One region of the Paenibacillus sp. GYB004 genome, then DNA from elsewhere that is predicted to be linked to it. Evidence: riboswitches for the same ligand, from Rfam matches in the RefSeq annotation. Region 1 holds a riboswitch; each other region holds the start of a gene.
The links. A riboswitch is a leader RNA that binds a small molecule or an ion and turns the genes downstream of it on or off. The one in region 1 is predicted to bind cyclic di-AMP.
Positions count from the first base shown of each region.

Region 2: linked by a shared signal. The riboswitch ahead of PV433_RS28330 (ubiquitin-like domain-containing protein) and the one ahead of PV433_RS24460 (KamA family radical SAM protein) in region 1 are both predicted to bind cyclic di-AMP.
Region 3: linked by a shared signal. The riboswitch ahead of PV433_RS24935 (hypothetical protein) and the one ahead of PV433_RS24460 (KamA family radical SAM protein) in region 1 are both predicted to bind cyclic di-AMP.

Region 1 covers NZ_JARBDB010000057.1:282,672-288,852, reverse strand. The annotation lists gene PV433_RS24475 (GntR family transcriptional regulator) at 1-613, shown strand, start outside; gene PV433_RS24470 (zinc-binding dehydrogenase) at 643-1,662, shown strand; gene PV433_RS24465 (Gfo/Idh/MocA family protein) at 1,678-2,679, shown strand; gene PV433_RS24460 (KamA family radical SAM protein) at 2,755-3,930, opposite strand; cyclic di-AMP (ydaO/yuaA leader) riboswitch at 4,208-4,359, opposite strand; gene PV433_RS24455 (helix-turn-helix transcriptional regulator) at 4,548-5,507, shown strand; gene PV433_RS24450 (prenyltransferase/squalene oxidase repeat-containing protein) at 5,739-6,181, shown strand, end outside.
Region 2 covers NZ_JARBDB010000063.1:162,041-168,221, reverse strand. The annotation lists gene PV433_RS28350 (HD domain-containing protein) at 1-287, shown strand, start outside; gene PV433_RS28345 (TatD family hydrolase) at 333-1,100, shown strand; gene PV433_RS28340 (ABC transporter permease) at 1,213-2,427, opposite strand; gene PV433_RS28335 (ABC transporter ATP-binding protein) at 2,424-3,170, opposite strand; cyclic di-AMP (ydaO/yuaA leader) riboswitch at 3,446-3,598, shown strand; gene PV433_RS28330 (ubiquitin-like domain-containing protein) at 3,941-4,999, shown strand; gene rnmV (ribonuclease M5) at 5,165-5,734, shown strand; gene rsmA (16S rRNA (adenine(1518)-N(6)/adenine(1519)-N(6))-dimethyltransferase RsmA) at 5,731-6,181, shown strand, end outside.
Region 3 covers NZ_JARBDB010000057.1:397,488-403,668, reverse strand. The annotation lists gene PV433_RS24960 (TrkH family potassium uptake protein) at 1-897, shown strand, start outside; gene PV433_RS24955 (universal stress protein) at 1,031-1,696, opposite strand; gene PV433_RS24950 (hypothetical protein) at 1,766-1,930, shown strand; gene PV433_RS24945 (response regulator) at 2,011-2,709, opposite strand; gene PV433_RS24940 (ATP-binding protein) at 2,741-4,252, opposite strand; cyclic di-AMP (ydaO/yuaA leader) riboswitch at 4,709-4,883, shown strand; gene PV433_RS24935 (hypothetical protein) at 5,129-5,530, shown strand; gene kdpF (K(+)-transporting ATPase subunit F) at 5,665-5,745, shown strand; gene kdpA (potassium-transporting ATPase subunit KdpA) at 5,779-6,181, shown strand, end outside.

The sequences.
Region 1 (6,181 bases):
GATCGTCGAGATCAAGCTGGCCAAGGAGTACGGCATCAGCCAGTCGCCGGTCCGGGAAGCGATCCGCCATCTGTCCGGGGAAGGGATCGTTACGATCGTTCCGAGCAAAGGCCCCGTTGTCAAAAAGATGGAGGCGGCCGACATCTTCGAGATTTATTCGCTGCGTTCCTCTCTGGAAGCGCTGGCCATCCATCTGACCACTCAGCACGCCTCGGATGAGGAAATCCGGGAATTGGTCGAATTTTACGGCCAGATGGGCGACTGGCTGCACGACGAGACGAAACCGACCTTGCTTAAGGAATCGCTGCATCTGCATCAGAGCATCATCCAGCTTTCCCGGCATTCCCGGCTCATCCAGGTGTACGAATCGATCTCGTTTCAGATCCAGCTGGTCAACCGGATTCTCGGCATGACTTCCACGAAGCAGAAGGAGTACAACGATCATCGCGAGCTGATCGAGGCGCTGGTGGCGCGCGATCCGGCATCGGCGGAGCAGATCATGCGCAGACATATTCAGCGCTCCTATCAGGAATGTATGGAGGTGCTGCGGAAGAATGAGGCAAGCGAGCGGCGGGAGATCGGGACGAGCTGGTTTGCGGAGGACCCGAAATAAAGCAAAACATGGAGACGGAGGCAAGCGGGATGAACGTATTGGTTTGGACGGCACCTGAAACGATGATGCTGGAGGAGCATAACCGCCCGGTTCCCGGGAAGCAGGAGGCGCTGCTGCGGATCGAGGCGGTAGGGATATGCGGATCGGAGATTGAAGGGTATCTGGGACATAACAGCCTTCGCGTCCCACCGCTTATTATGGGGCATGAATTTTGCGGGATCGTGGAACAGGTCGGGGATCCGGGAGACGAGGCATGGCTGAACAAAAAGGCGGTCGTCAATCCGCTGCTGTTCTGCGGAACGTGCGACCGCTGTCTGAAAGGGCTGACGCAGCTTTGCGGAGAGCGGCGCATTATCGGCATCCACCGGCCGGGAGGCTTCGCAGAATGGGCGATCGTACCGGTCGATACGTTAACTGAAGTTCCGGCGACGATGAGTTCCCGGCGCGCCGCCCTGGCCGAGCCGCTTGGCTGCTCGCTGCGGGCGACCCGAAGGGCGATGGAGCGGCATCCTTTTGCGAATGTAATCGTCTTCGGCGCCGGAGGGATCGGGTTGTTGTGCGCGAAGACGGCGGCTTTGCTGGGCGCTTCCAAAGTGATGGTCGTCGATACGAATCCGGACCGGCTGGCGATGTGCCGCAGTATCGGCATAACGGATACGGCCCATGCGCGCGAGGACAATTTGGAAGAGCGGGTGCAGGCAGCTTTCGGAGGGCGGGGTACGGACGTCGTCATCGACGCCGCGGGATTTCAGCCGACCCGGGAAGCGGCCGTCAGACTGCTTAATCCGGGCGGGACGCTAATGAATATCGGCCTGGGCATCGACGATACGGTGCTGCCGATCAACTATACGATCCGTTCCGAGATCGAGCTGCTCGGATCGTTCTGCTACACGCGGCAAGATTTCAAAGACGCGGTCCAGCTGCTGGTTTCCGGGAAAATTACGGAGGACGGTTGGACGGAGGAACGCCCGCTAGCGGAAGGGGCGTCCGCTTTCGCAGATCTGGTCGCGGGCAAGGTGACGAAAGGGAAAATCATTTTGCGGCCGTAAGGGGAGGGCTGGATCGTGGCAAGTACAGTCAGAGTCGGCATTATCGGGTTAGGAAACTGGGGGGAGTGCCATCTCGAGGCGTTTCATGCGCTTCCGCACGCGGAAGTGGCGGCCGTCGCCGATCCGAGACCGGATCGTCTGGACGTGGCGAAGATCAAGTACGGTGTACCGTCGTGTTATACCGATTACAGCGAGCTTCTTGAGCGGGACGATATCGATCTCGTCAGCGTGGTGACAACGGAGCACCTGCATCTCGATCCGGTCGTGAAGGCGCTTCGCTCCGGCAAGCACGTGCTGGTGGAGAAGCCGGTGTCCACCCGGCTTAGCGAAGCTGCCGAGATGCACCGGGTCGCGCTGGAGCAGGGGCGCTACGTGATGCCGGGCCATCTGCTGCGGTTCGATCCGCGTTATGCGGACATCCGGCGGGCGATCGCGGACGGGGAGATCGGTCGGCCGGTCAGCATGTATATGAAGCGGGCCCGGGAGCAGTATTTATTCGCTACCTACAGCCGGACGCACACTGTCTACGAGCTGATGATCCACGATATCGATCTGGCGCTCTGGTACGCGCAGAGCCGGGTCCGGACCGTCCGGGCGTACGGCAGATCGCCCTCCGGATCGGAGACTCCGGAAGTGCTGTGGGCGTGCCTCGAATTCGAGAACGGGATTCTCGCCTTTTTGCACAGCAACTGGATGACGCCGGATCGGGCGGGCATCGCGATCGCCGACCAGATCGAAGTGATCGGCAGCGGCGGAACCGCGTCTTTCGAAACGTCCAACTCCGGCTTGCAGCTGTGGAACGAGACCGGGCGAACGACGCCGGATACGAATATTCATATCAAGACGCTCCACAAGCAGACGGCCGGTTCGCTCCGCGAGCAGCTCCTTTATTTGTGCGACTGTTTGGGAAGAGGGGAAGCGCCGGACTACGTGTCGTTCGAGGATGCGATTCACGGGGTCGAAATTGCCGATGCGATCGTGAAGTCGGCGGCGGGCGGCGGCGAGATTCGGTTGTAGCTTCGGAAGCCTGAAATAACATAGCCAAAAGCCGTCCGGTCATTGTGCAAGCCGGACGGCTTTTCTGCTGGCGTTTTATCTGCTTCGGGCCACTCGGGCTACTGGCATGTCGGGCAGCTCGTTAACAGAGACCACTTCGTTCGTTTTCTTCTTAGGCTTCTTCCAAAACTTCTCGTTGCCCGGCAAATCGTCGAACCAGGCGGCGTCCTTCGGACAGTCGAGCACCATAAATTTGCCGTATTCATCGTCGCGGGACTGATGATATTTCAAATATGCTTTGCCGTCTTCGACCGCGAGTATTTCGATTTTGCCGGACGTATGGCTCATCGACAAGCGGACGCGCTTGCCGAGACCGGACGTTCTGGCTTTCGCCTGCTCCACGATCCGGTACGCTTCTTCGAGCGAAAGCACGAAATCGCGGTTTCCCGCCACCGGCCGGTTAATAAAGAAATAATACGGGGTGACGCCTGCCCACGACAGCCGGTCGAGCAGTTCGCCGAGTACGGCCGGATCGTCGTTGATGCCTTTGAGCACCGGCGTCTGGTTGACGACGATCGCTCCCGCCTCGTGCAAGGCCTGGAAGCCTCGCTTCGCCTCCGGCGTTATTTCGCGGGGGTGATTGATGTGGGCCATGACATAGATGCGCTTGTCGGCCGTGGAGTAAGTACGAATCGTCTCCAGCAGCTCCTCGTCCTCGTAGATCCGCATCGGATTAAAGACGGGGATTTTCGAGCCGAGACGGATAATTTTCACATGCTCCATCTCCCGCAGCCGCTCCAGGATCATTCGAAGTTTTGGGGTAGCGAGGATCAGGCTGTCGCCGCCCGTAAGCAGCACGTTATTGATTTCGGGATGTTTGGCGATATATGCGAGGCCGGGCTCGACGTCGGACATCGCTTCCTTGACGTCGTTGCGGAACAGCCGCTTGCGGAAGCAATAACGGCAATAAGCGCCGCATACTTCGGATACGATCAGGAGAGCCGTTGTCCGGTACTTGTGCTGGCAGCCGGGCACGACATAGTTCGTATCTTCATCGGAGGCGTCCCAGCGCCCGTATTCGGCGAGCTCGCCTTCGTTCGGAATGACCAGTTTTTTGATGGGATCTCGGGGATCTTCCCAATTGATGAGGTTCAAATAATAATCGTTGACGCGGAACACGAATTTCTCGGTAATTTGCTTCAGTCTTTTTCTTTCCGTCTCCGGTATGTTTACAATTTTATCGATATCTGTAATGTACTTTGGCTGTGCCATGCACATTCCTCCCGTTTTTCTAATTTTCGATCTACCCGGCATGCTAGTCAGATCTTAGGGACCGTGTGCTTGCGATTCCTCCCTTCTGTGCTACTATCGTCCAATCCATTCGTAATTCGCCGTTCCGGTCAGCAGAAGATGATGATTGAGGTCAAGGGTGTAAACAAGAAAAGACCCCGGGCGAAGAGGGAATGTCTCCCAACAACGCTCGACAGGGTCTTATACCAATAGAAAAAGACCCTGTATCCAGGGTCATGTGTGCAGAATGAACATACAGAATGACCCCATCTACTGCTGACGAGGTTAGCTGACGGACTCGGGAAAGATGGTTCCCTACGCGGTCCCGATGAACGGACCGGACGATTCGCCCCTAAAGAATGGTTCCCCCGCTTTCCGATTGGAGAATCGGAAATTAAGCGTACTGTTATTGTATTGAATGAAGGACGTCAAGTCAACCTTTTTATCAAAATATCCCTTTTTTTAACAACAAAAAATCGGGGCTGCGCGAATTTGAAACAAATACTCTCATTTTCCCGGAAAGCCGGGTACAATTAGTGACATCCATGCTGTCACCATTATACGGATATAATGGGGGAGTAAGAAACGGGGGAGAGGCGTTGAAGAGAGCAGACCGGCTGATGGCGATCCTGATCGCCCTGCAGCAAAGACCGGAGACGGCCCAGTCGCTGGCCGACAAGTTCGAAGTTTCGAAAAGGACCGTTTTGCGGGATATGCAGTCGTTGTCGGAGATCGGCATCCCGCTGTATTCGATGACGGGACCGTCCGGAGGCTTCCGGATGATGGAAGGCTTCCGGCTGCCGCCGCTGCAGCTCGATTCCCAGGAGGCGCTGACCGTCTTGTTTGCGCTCCGGGCGATGACGAGTATAACGGACACCCCGTTTAACCAGGCCAGATGGACGGTCCTCGACAAAATCCGGTCGGTCCTGCCGGAGGAAACGCTGAAGCAGGTCGAGCCGCTGCTCGACAGGATGGAACTCGAAGTGCCCGTCCGCAAAACGAAAACGCCCCACTTGTCCGCCTTGCTCGAGTATACGGCCAAATCCCGGTGGGTTCATGTGCTGTACCGGTCGGAAAACCATCACCGGCGGCTCCGCCTGTATCCCCGCAAAATTTATACGGCGCATGGGTTCTGGTACTGTGAGGCGTTCTCCCCTCTGCATAAGGAAGTACGCAACTTCCGTGTCGACCGGATCGAGGAGCTGGAGGCGATCGACCAGCCGGATGAGGCGTTAAGCGAACAGCTTCTGAGGGTGGAAGACGAGGATGCGCCGGCCAAACCTGTTGTGCGCATCGCCGCCAAGCTGACCTACCGCGGTGCGCTGCTGGCCGAGCAGGACTACCATATCGGAGAGCACGTCAGGCAAATAGCCGATGACGAGTGGACGGTGGAATTCGATTGTCCCGCCTCCGAGTGGGATTGGGCGGTTCGATTTTTCTTTACATTGGGCATGCAGGCAGATGTGCTGGAGCCGGACGAGCTTCGCGCCGGGATTCGCGAGATGGCCGGGCAATTATACGAACGGTATACGCCGGATTCGGAGCGTAACTCGCTGTAATGAGGCTGTCGATTCATTGTGGACAACCAAGAGGAAAGGGAAAAGATGACCTTCTGGCGAGTTTTGTCTGGAATCCCCTACCTTACAATCCTTATTCAATCAAGGGATTCCGGACAACCTGTTTGAGCAGAAGAAGGTAACTTTTCACTTGGAACGGCCTGCTGACACTTCTATACAATGAATCGACAGCCTCTGTAATCAGATCTATTTTCAGAGGAGGCTTATCCAGTTATGACTAACCATTCCATCGTGGACAAAGCCGGATCGTTTCTGTACAGCCATGCGAGGCTGCTGGACCGGAAGCGGTACGAGTATCATTTCGAAAGGGGAACGAAGGAGGCGGTCATTCAGGCGCTCCGTGCTTATCAAAATGCCGACGGAGGTTTCGGCAACGCGCTGGAGCCGGATATTCGCGATCCGCACAGCCAGCCGGTCCCGACCGAGATGGCGCTGCTTGTGATGGAGGAGATCGATTGCTTCGATCCGGCGATTATGGAAGGGATCGCCGCGTATGTGCGGACGATAACGCTGGAGAACGGCGGGCTGCCGCTCATACGAAGCAGCGTCCATGGATACGCTCATACGCCGTGGTGGTCGACGGAGGACGACCGCTGTCCTTCGATGAACCCGACAGGCACGATCATCGGCCTGCTGTACAAGCATTACGGGGACCA
Region 2 (6,181 bases), on a different contig from region 1:
TTGCTGCGGCCGGCATCGATCCGGACTTTTATCTGGAGATTGACTCCATCACCGACATGCCCTACGACGTATACCGGCCCGGAGACGAAGAAGAAAGCTTGCCGATCCTGTTGTTAAGCGATCAGGAAGGGCTTACGGAAATATCGCGAAAGTCGGATATCATCCGCTCGATCAGCGGAATTCATAGAGGGAAGCAGCATATTTATTATCCCGAGGAGCTTGTCCGGGACAGAGCGTCGGCGCTCCCTAGCAGCATCCGGAAAATGCTCGGCTTGGACAGGGTATAATAGTAGAAAAGGTCTCGAACATCATTGTTTTTGGAGGATGGATATATGCTTACCGATACGCACACGCATATGAATGCAAGCCAGTTTGACGAGGACCGGGATCAAGTCATCGAGCGCGCCCGCGAGCAGGGGGTCAGCCGGATGATCAACATCGGCTTTAACCGGGAGACAATACCTACCTCGCTTGAATTGACCGAGCGGTACGACTTTATATATACGGCGGTAGGGTGGCATCCGACAGATGCGATCGATATGAAGCCGGACGATCTGGATTGGATTGAGCAATTATGTTCTCGGGACAAAGTGGTGGCGATCGGTGAGATCGGACTGGACTATTACTGGGACACGTCTCCCAAAGAGGTGCAGCACCGCGTATTCCGGGAACAGATCCGGCTCGCCAGAAAGCTTGGCATGCCGATCGTCATCCATAACCGGGACGCTCATCACGACGTCGTTCAATTGCTCCGGGAAGAAAAAGCGGAGGATGTCGGAGGCGTCATGCACTGCTTTTCCGGCAGTTGGGAGACGGCCAAGCTGTGCCTGGATATGAACTTTTATATTTCGTTCGGCGGGCCGATTACGTACAAAAACGCGAAACAGCCGAAGGAAGTGCTTGCTCAGGTGCCGCTTGACCGGCTGCTTGTCGAAACCGATGCACCGTATTTGACCCCGCACCCTTTCCGGGGAAAACGGAATGAGACCGGATATGTGAAACTGGTTGCGGAAGCGGCGGCGGATATACTAGGCATTTCATTCGAGGAGCTTGCCAGGATCACGTCAGAAAATGCGACACGGCTGTTCCGTCTCCCCTGATCCGATTTTTTACGAAAAAATATAAATCCCCGTCGCTGCAACCGGAGAACGCTCGAAAAGCGTGCCGGTTGCAGCGGCGGGGATTTTTAATGTTAACTTGCGCTTGCCGGATTTATTCGGAATGACCGGAGGCCGCCCGGATGCCTCGCATCCGGAAAATCCAGGCAAGCGAAACGCCGAGGAGCGGGAGAGCCAGCAGCCATATTGTGAATACCGCTGGCCGGAACAAGGGCAGCGTCATGATCGCGATCTGGACGAGCTGGGCTATGAACGCGATCCGGGCGGCCGAAGGACGGCGCAACGTGCCGGGAATCGGATAGAGCGCGGTCCAGACGGAATGTCGGTGGAATCGTCCCAGAGCCGACAGCTGTACGTTCGTCATTACTTGGAACAGCATGTATACGACGGCGAACGTAACCGGACTTTCCACGAACAGCAGGATGATGACCGCGAGCAGCGTGATTCTCATCGTGATGCCGAACAGTTCGGAGCGCAGCAGCGTAAGCGAGTATAGGTACCGGAAGGCGTTAGACGCGCGGAACGGTACGAGCCCGGCTAATCCGGACAGAAGCCGGCGGGGTTTCACCCGGCTCGGCAGTTCTTCCACATCGATGAACCCGTTGAAAAATAACAGCATCGTCAGCCGGTGACCGGCTTCTTTTCTTCTTAAATACGGCCAATTGACGGGAATCCGGCGGGACAGACGAGCCCAGGCAGCAGCTGCGCCGATGGCCGCCAGGAGGACGATGGAAGCGGCTAAGATTTCGTACCGGTACAAGGCGTACAAGACGACCGCATCGGCTGCAAATCTACAGATCCGGAAGCAGACTCTGTGGCCGGTCCGTACGAAGGCGCTTTCCGTCCAAGCTCCGAGCATGTTGGCAAATTTCAGCGCCAGCGCGAACAGCAGAAGCGCGAGGAACGGCTGGGCGTTCTCCCCGTATCCGTGCCGGTACAGCGGCATGCTCGCTGTAAAAGCGACCACCAAAAGGAACGATTGGGACAAGTAGCTGTACAGCATCGCGCCCCGGAAGTACGGTCCCATCCGGGCTTCCATCGGCAGCAGGAAGATCAGATCCGCTTCCCGCAGCAGCGTCCGGATCGGGCTAACTGCGATAAAAGGCGTCAGCCATAAAGCGATGACGATTGCATACGGAAACGTTTCCGGTATGCGTTCAAGAGCTTTGCCGTAAAAATAGGAGGAGGCGATGAACACGATCAGGAGAAACAGGAAAAATCCGCTCTGCCCGGCATATGCCGTATACCGCGACACGATTTTCAGATGGGCCGTCAGCCGGTTTTTCCATAAAGCGGCTGCGGGGTTCATGTCGGCCCCCCTTTTACTAGCGTATAAAATACGTCGTCGAGCGTTGTATCGGGGACAGCCCCGGCGCTCCGGCGCAGCTCGTCGAGCGTCCCTTTCGACGCGATTCTCCCTTTGTTAAGGACGACATACCGGTCGCAATACGTTTCAAGCGTCGACAAAATATGAGAGCTGATCAAGAAGGCGGCGCCGTTCCGTTTGCGCTCCACCATCAGATCGAGCAGCGAACGGATACCGAGCGGATCGAGTCCGAGGAACGGTTCGTCGATGACATACAGCGGAGGTTCGACAAGAAATGCGTTCATGATCATTACTTTTTGACGCATGCCCTTCGACAAGGTCTGAGGGAAGGAGTCCAGCTTTTCGGTCATGTCGAATTGCCCGGCGAGCGTCTCCGAGCGGCGCTTGAATTGCGTCTCATCGAGTCCGTAAGCCATAGCCGTCATCCGTAAATGTTCGCGGATCGTCAGCTCCTCGTACAGTTCGGGGGCTTCGGGCACATAGGCAAAGGAGCCGCGGTACTTCTCGGCGTCGTCCGACACGCGGAGCCCTTTCACCCGAACTTCTCCCTGCTGAGGGACGAGCAGCCCGAGGATGTGTTTGATCGTCGTGCTTTTGCCTGCGCCGTTTAATCCGATCAGCCCGACCATCTCTCCGGAATCGATCGAAAACGAGAGTTCGTGGACGACCGGCCGGTTCCAGATGTAGCCGCCGGACATCCCCTGAATATGCAAAAACGGTTTCATAATGTTCCTCCACATGTAAGCTTTTACCTGTAGGACATCATAACATTTTTGTTCGAGCAAATCACGTTAAAGCGCTTTCTTTTCGCGTTTGACACACGAAGAAAGCGGCATAAAAGAATTAGACGAAGAAAAACAACGATTTGTTGCATAAAAAAAGTGAATTCTCGGTGATTTTTCCCCTTTTCGCATGAAAATCGGATTTATTTCCTCTTTACAGGTTTTTCATAAGGCTTTAATATAACGATCATAATGATTCTAACCGCATACCGCCATCGACTTACCCATCGCTGAGTTTCCGACAGGGAAACGGGGGAACCAAGTTATCTATGGGGTGAATACTGCACGAAGCCGTTCGCGGCGCTGTGCAATTAGGGCGACTCTCGCGTCCGAACCCGGCAGCTAACCTCGTAAGCGTGAAGAGAGAGGCACGATTGTCGGGCATTGATGCGCTCCCAAGTATGGGATGAGCATTCGATTCAACGCCGCGAGAAGAGTACCTCTTCGCCGCGGCTTTTATTTTCGCCTGAAACTATTTCTGCAGGACAGAGCGTACCGGATCTGTCAACGATTGTAGCCCGGAGCCTTACTAACGATGGCAATAGCGTGAATCATCCAAATTTAACCAGGTCACGTCAATTCTAGTCATGCGTAACACTCGACGGCGAGGCTGATGAAGGAGGACCGAAGAAGTGGGCGTTATTCAAAACGGAGAAACCCATGTAAAGCGATCATCCAGCATGTCTTTCGCAATGCGATGGAAGCATGGAAACTTGCGTTTGATCTTAGTAGGCGCTTTGTTTTCAATCGTGATGACAACGATGTTCGTGCTGCTCATGCAAGGCACGTCTATCAAAAAAGTGGGGTTAGTGGTAAACGGGGAAGAGAAACACATAAAAACGAGACAAACTACATTGTCCGCTCTTCTGGAAGAACAGCAAATTCCGGTAAGCGAGCACGACCGGGTCTCGGCGGTGCTTGGTACCGAGTTGAAGCATAACGATAAGTTTCATATCCAGCATACAATCCCGGTGCAGCTCACGGCTGACGGCAGAACCGAAACGTTATACACGGTCGGCAAAACCGTAGAGCAGACGCTGCAAGATCTCGGCATGGAGATCGGGGAACTCGACAAGCTGACGCCACCCGCGGAAGAAGCCGTAACGGAAGGCTCTCAAATTCAGATTGTCCGCGTGCACAAAGTTGTGGAAGACCAGACCGAAACGATTCCGTTCGAGACGGTCAAGCAAGACGATCCCAATCTGCTCAAGGGTAAGGAGCAGGTTGTATCGGAAGGCGTTGAAGGCGTACTTGCGAAGAAGATCGAGAAGGTGTACGAAGACGGCGAGCTCGTAGCCGAGAATGTCGTCGATACGAAAGTTGCACAGGAAAGCGTTACTAAAGTGGTTGCGCTTGGAACCAAAAATCCGGTAGTCGTCTTGTCCGCCTCTTCGCCGAATATCGATGAGGTAATGAAAGGCGATGTCAAATTCGGCTATAAGCAAATTTTGAATAATGTTACGCTAACCGCTTATTCCGTGGATGTTGCTTCAACAGGCAAGACCAGCGATCACCCTCAATACGGCATCACGTTTTCCGGTACCAAGGTAAGCGAAGGGCGTACGATCGCGGTTGATCCGAAAGTCATCCCGATTGGCTGGTGGGTGTACATCGAAGGGATCGGTCTGCGCCGAGCCGAGGATACGGGCAGTGCCATCAAAGGGAACAAGATTGACGTTTACTTCGACAACCCTGACTATGCCAAGCGTTTCGGCCTGAAGCGCGGGTACAAAGTCTATATTATCGGCAAAGAAAAGCCGGTAGATAATTAACGCTCCGCTGCTGTTTCGGGCCTTCCGGCCCCATCTATATTATTCAATTACCCGCAATACCGTTGATCGAAACGGAATCATTGGGTATATTGATATATAACAACAATGTGAAAGAAGAGGCGAGCCCTCTTCTTTTTGTTCGTACAAGGAAAGGAATCACAGAACATGATTCAAGAAATTATCGTGGTCGAAGGACGGGACGATACAGTCGCCATCAAGAGAGCGGTGGATGCGGAGACGATCGAGACCGGCGGTTCGGCGATCGGCGACGAAGTGCTGAGGCGAATTGCGCTCGCCAAGGAGCGCCGCGGCGTTATTATATTCACAGATCCGGATCATGCGGGCGAACGCATCCGCAAAATCGTCTCGGCCAAAGTCCCGGGCTGCAAGCACGCCTTTCTCACCCAGGAGGAAGCGACCCGCAAATCGGACATCGGGGTGGAGAACGCCTCCCGAGAATCGATTATCCGGGCACTTGAGAATGTCCGCACCGATGCGGCACCCGGCCAGGATGAGGAATCGGATATTACGATGGACGATCTGATGGCCGCCGGCCTTCTCGTGCATCCGCAGGCGGCAGCCCGGAGGCTGGAGATGGGCAAACTGCTCGGAATCGGTTATTGCAACGGCAAACAGTTCTACAAGCGCTGCCGGATGTTTCGGATCGGTCGTGAAGAATTCGCTCTGGCTTACGAGCGGATGAGCGTTTCGGAAAAAGGGGATGACAACGGATGAACAACCATCGCGCCGCAGATGTATCGAGTCCGAACCGGACAAAGGAAATCATCCGCAAGCACGGTTTAACTTTGAAGAAAAGCCTCGGTCAAAACTTCTTGACGGATGCCAACATTCTCCGCAACATCGCGGGGGCCGCCGAGCTGGACGCCTCCAAGGGGGCGCTGGAGATCGGACCGGGAATAGGAGCGCTGACGCAGCAGTTGGCCAAGGAAGCGGGCGTGGTGGTCGCGATCGAGATCGACCAGCGGCTGCTGCCGATTCTGGAAGAGACGTTGGAGCCTTATCCGCATGCCTCCGTCGTGCACGGCGACGTGCTCAAGCTGGATCTGCACGCGTTGTGGCAGGAACGCTTCTCCGGCTGCTCGAAGGTCAGTGTGGTGGCTAACCTGCCGTATTACGTGACGACGCCGATTATCATGAAGCTGCTTGAAGAGAAGCTGCCGC
Region 3 (6,181 bases), 110 kb from region 1:
TGGATGGGCGATATGGACTTTATAACCGCGCTTTATTACGGTATCTTTCACTCCGTTTCATCTTTCAATAATGCGGGATTTGGCTTGTGGTCAGATAGTTTGAGCCGATATGTAGGAGATCCGCTGATTAATATCGTAATTCCGCTGTTATTCATCATGGGCGGTCTGGGGTTTACCGTCATCCTTGATCTTTGGAAAAATCGGAGCTGGCGCAAATTATCTCTTCACTCCAAAATCGTGTTATCCACTTCTGCGATTTTATGTGCGGGAGGCTTTCTTGTAATCACAACTATTGAATCATTTAATCCCGACACGTTCGGTGCATTGACAGGATCTGAAAAAATGTGGGCAGGATTTTTTCAGGGGGTAGTGACGAGAACGGCAGGATTTAACACCATCGATATCGCATCGATGATGACGGCTTCTCAATTTTTTATGATTTTCCTGATGTTCATTGGGGCTTCTTCCGGATCAACCGGGGGAGGGATCAAGACAACTACCTTTGTCGTTCTGCTGCTCACGTTAATCAGCATTGTGACAGGGAAGCGGGATGTTCAAATCATGCATCGAAGAATTCCGCAATCGATTATTATGCGTGCCTTAGCTGTCATGGTGATATCAGTTGGCGTAGTCATCGCGGCCACCTTTTTGCTTACGTTAACCGAACATAGCCTGCAGAAGGATTTTATGGAAGTTCTGTTTGAAGTCACATCGGCCTTCGGCACAGTGGGCTTATCCATGGGATTGACACCGGAGCTTTCCGCGCTCGGCAAGCTGATCATCATCCTGACCATGTTTATCGGCAGGCTCGGGCCATTGACGCTGGCATTTGCTTTGTCGCAAAAGCAAAGTCGGGAGAAATTCCGTTATCTTGAGGAGAAGGTGCTTATTGGCTAGAGAGATCCCCTTTTCGGGAAGCCTCTCTCCAAAGCATGGAGCTCCGGGTCAACGGGCCCGGAAGTCCGCGAGAATGATAAATCGTTCAGGCAGGTTAGCCCGTAATGGTAAGGTCAAAAAAGCTCTCACCTTGTTAAGGTGAGGGCTTTGTATCGATAGTAGATGCGATACCATCACATATAAGATATTTCATTCCGCCATCATCTGCCTTAAAAACGCCAGTGTTGAAGTCTGTATGAACACTTCGGTAAAAGACGCCTTCGATCTTCTCAGGAACAAGGGAATTCAACCGCAGTAATAAGCGGTTCCCGTCTCTTACAAGATAGGCTTTAACTCCTGCTTCATAGTCCTCGTCTTGTTTTTGCCTCTCGCGCCGTACAGATACGATATGAATATCTACACCTTCAATCAAATGGAGAAGCTGATTAATAATAGAACCTTTCGTAATCTCTTCCCATTTGGTTTGAGCCGACTGCCCGATAATAATTTGTGTGATACGCTTTTCGTTTGCAATGTCTGCAATAACTTCTGCGACATTTCGGGAATCACTCTTTTCCACAATCAGTTCTGCTTGTAATGTTTCGGCCATGGAGCTCCAAAAGGCCATGTTTTTCTCCCGCGCCTCACTATACCGGTTATCATATATCGGATCTACCGTAAGCAAGGTAAGCGGTGCATGTAAAGCGGTAGCCAGCTTCCAGCCACGGCGAATTAATAACTCTGAGCTTGGTCCGTAATACAGACAAACGAGTATTTTTTCTTCAGTTTCGGTTATCTTGGAGTTAGATGTTGTGATCATTTTACGTTTCCCCTGTCGGTAAATATTCGCAATAACGAGCAGAAGCTCGCTTCAGGTTGCTTAAAATTGATGATGAAAACCAGAATAAAAACAAAAGAAGCCGGAAGGAAGAGGGAACTTTGCGCGAATGAAATGCATGATTTAGTTGTTGATGGACATATTACGTTATTTCGATTGCAAAGTAAATCGCCAAAACAGACTGAAAATCAATCCGTTTTTGCCCAGAAATTTTGATCCGGGTCCTATTTTGATGCGGTGACGTTCATTTTTGATATTGTACTTGCGGTTTTCTTCACATCCGTGAATGTGAGCGGTCATTCAGCAGCGAGAAAGCGATATCCAACGCCGGATTCTGTTACAATGTACTTGGGATCTGCGGGATTGTCTTCAAGCTTCTTCCTCAAGTGCCCGATGTATATGCGTAAATAATGCCGATTGGAATCATCGTGCTCGTTCCAGACTTGCTTCAGCAATTGGCTTTTTGTAATGACTCTCCCTGCATGGATAGCCAGAATTTTCAATAAATCAAATTCCGTCGGAGATAGCTTGACCGGTTCTCCCTTCAATTCCACACTTCTTTGCGCAATATTGATCGTTAGTTCCCCATGGTGCAGAACCGGCTCTTCTTGAGCCCTGGCTGAGTGTCGCAGCGCTACGCGAATCCGCGCCACTAGCTCTCCCATTCCGAAAGGTTTGGTCACATAATCGTCGGCCCCATTATCCAGCGCAAAGATTTTATCCGCTTCCCGGTCAATGGCAGTGAGGACGATTACTGGCAAATCGGACCGTTCCCGAATACCCCTCAGTACATCCATGCCGGATAGATCCGGCAATCCCAAGTCGAGTATCACGAGATCCGGAGCGGCGAGAGAAACTTGCTCCAGTCCCTCTTCTCCGGTTGACGCTTCGTATACGTTGTATTTATGGGCTTGCAGCGTCACCTTGAGCAACTTCCGTATTTGAGTGTCGTCTTCCACAACAAGTACTCGAACATGATGTTCATGGTTTGACATACGTCTCGCCCTCCTATTGCTCGCTAGCCTATTAGTTATCTTGGACAAGCGGAAGCGATATTGTGATGATGGCTCCTTTTGGCGCGTTAGGCTGGGCGGAGATGGTTCCTCCATGAAGTTCGGCGATCCCTTTGCTGATGGCCAGCCCCAAGCCCGTTCCCGTGAGGTGCCCGGTTTGTTCGGAACGATAAAATTTTTCAAAAATGCGCTCCAACTCGTCTTCCTTCAGCCCGACACCTTCATCGGCAACAGTTAGTTCGACGAATTCACTGCCTGCCTTGACAGACAGGATGATCTCGCTGTAATCGGGGCTATATTTGATCGCATTGCTGATCACATTGATCAGCATTTGCTCAAGCAGAGCTTCATCGCCAAGAACGATGGGGATTTCATCGGGCAGGTCAAGGCGGATCGTGCGATGCTCCTGGTAGCCTTTCAACTGCATGAAGGTAGAGCCGATGATTTCCTCCAATTCGCACTCATCTTTCCGTAAGGTAAGCATGCCGCCTTCGAGCCGGGCCATACCCAGCAAATTCAAAACCAACCGATTCATACGAAGCGCGCCATCGCGAATGGTCACAAGAAGTTCCATTCGTTCCTCGGCGGTAAACAGTTTCTCGCCATCGATCAGCCCGGTTGCCGAACCGATAATGGCTGCGAGCGGTGTACGAAGCTCGTGCGAGACGGAGTTCAATATGGCGATGCGAAGCCGCTCGGATTCGGCGGTCAGATGGGCCAGCTTTGCCTCTTCCTCGAACTTGACACGTGCGACTGCACTGGCCGCCAACCCGCCAACCGCTTCAAATAGCAAGGCTTGTTCCGGGAAGGTTTCGCTTCGCTCGTGCCTGGAAATAAGAACCATAACTCCGAATCTTTGTTCCTCAATCTGAAGCGGGATAAAATGCCCGATGAGTCCTCCGGTATGTGAAATTCTTTTTTCCAATGACTTACCTTCTTTGTAGACGCGTTTAGCAAGCGCAAGCTCGGCTTGTTCCTGTACATGATGGGAAAATGGACTGGAACGACGGGCGAGCGTAAGCTCATTGTTGTTTTCAGCCAAATAGATCGTGACGTCCATTTTCAGGATTTCAGATAGCTGTCGGGAAAAACGGTCCAGCAAGGACGGCATATCGACGGCAGAGCTAATCTGTTTACTGAGCGCATAAAGCGTGGCGGTTTGCTTCTCTTTTTGCTTGGAATAAAGCACTTGTTGTTTGAGTCGTGCGGCCAAGCTGGCTGTTAATACCGCAACTGCTATATAAACGGCAAAGGAAAACAAATACCTAAGATCCGCGACGGTAAAACTGAGCACCGGCGGTACAAAAAAGAAATCAAAGGACAATACGCCCAGGAAAGCGGCGAAGAAAGCCGGACGCAGTCCCCAAACTACCGCATTAAGAAGCACTGGAAGCAAGTAGATCAGCGAAATATTGGCCAAATCAAAGGCGAGCCCGAAAGGTTGTATTAGGATCGTCATTCCCGCAATTAGCAGCGCGGTAGTGATGTAAGGACGCAAATCGTGCTTGGTATGAAAAAAGGGCATGGCTGAACCTCCTGCTGCGCTTATGACTCAAACTGAGACTGTCGATTCATTATGAACAACCAAGTGGAAAGTGAAAAGATTGCCTTCTGGCGAGTTTTGTTCGGAATCCCAAACCTTAAATTCCATTTAAATAAAGGGATTCCGGACAACCTGTCTGAGCAGAAGAAGGCAATTTTTCACTTGGAACGGCCAGATAACACTTCTACACATTTAATCGACAGTCTCAAACTCACCATTAGCGTACTGTAAATACTGCGCAAAAGAAATGGTTCCAGGGGGTAAAAGTTCCGTAAAAATGATGGAAAAGATCGAAAAACGGCGTGTGAAGGAGGGAGATGAAGGAAATAGAGGCCAGGGAATCAGATCGAGATGTAGAGAAGAAAATGAAACCAATTTACCTTGCGGCTCGCTTTACAATTATTTGCATGGGGAGTAACATTCGGTTCATGAATTCAATGATTCACTGTGCTGAATTGCCTTTCAGGCAAACGGGGGAACCAATCACGGAAGCTTGTGTGAGAGCGAGCATCCGTACGGGGTGAATCCTGCCGCCGGAATATGACCCGGTTGCAGGTAGGGCGACTCTCACCGCCCGAATCCGTCAGCTAACCTCGTAAGCAAGAGCAACTCTTTGGAAAATAGCGTTGCTTATGGAGAGAGGATGATGAAGCTTGTGATCGTAACTTCCGACCACAGGGCTTAGGCCTCCTGTGGTTTTTTTGTAATTAACTAACTACGCAAGCGACATAAGAGAGGCAACATTTATTATAACTAGACACGGGTTTACTCGCTTTGCCTTGGAAGTTGAGGAAGAGCAATCTCAATTCGTTAGCTTCTTTTTTGTTGCCTCCCCGTGTAGGGATAGGAGGGACACACGTGAACGATCAAGACAATTATCTTCTCGTTTCAGCGCCTACAGAAGCCGGTCTAGCATTTCTGCGGGTGCTGGCGGCAAAGGGATCGCACTATGCTGCATTAACCTACAATAAAGCGGAGAAGCAAGCTCTGGAGGAAATGGGAGTGGAGAACATTCTTATGGTGGATACAAAAGACAGTCGTTCACTACTGGTCCCCGAGCTGCCGATCGGTAAGGTTTACTTGTTTGAACAAAGCTTGGATTTGTGCTGCAGGTATATTCAAATATGCCGTTCCTGGACGGCAAAGCCGATTTATGTCATCACACAGGGGAATAATGCCCGGCTCATCTACAAAGGGCTTGGTGCGAAGTACGTAATTTTATCACAAGGGACGGACTTGTCCTTTCTGTTAAGCGAGTAAACGTAAAGCCTGTAAAGGAGACGTGAAAGTATGTTGGATATCGGAATGATTGCACTGGTTGCTATACTGGCTGCAGCCATGATAGGCCTCGCTGCTTGGGCAGGCAAGGTTGTCGAGGAAGGGCGTGAAGAAGCATGATGTGGGCGCTCGGTATCGTCGTGATCCTGTTGTTTGTTTATTTGGTTTACGCTCTGGTTAAGCCGGAAAAGTTCTAAAAAACGCCTGTTCTCAGGAAGGAGTATTGTGATATGGCTGGAATCCTTGCCATTGTCGTTACATTGTTGCTGGTCCTGCTGTTGGCTCGGCCTACTGGACTATATATGGCCCGAGCTTTTGAATATAACCGGACGGGACTGGACCGGTTTTACAGTCCATTGGAGAAATGGATTTATGCCATCGGAGGCATTCGCCAAGAGAATCAGACATGGCGAAAATATGTCGCCACATTAGTCGTCAGCAATACCGTCATGATTTTGCTCGTATATCTGGTGTTTCGAACACAGGCGTATTTGCCGTTGAATCCGGCCGGTATTGCCAATATGGACCCGAGCCTAGCCTTTAATACGGCAATCAGCTTTATGACAAACACCAATCTGCAGCACTACAGCGGGGAGAGCGGATTATCGTACTTGTCGCAAATGATTGCGATCG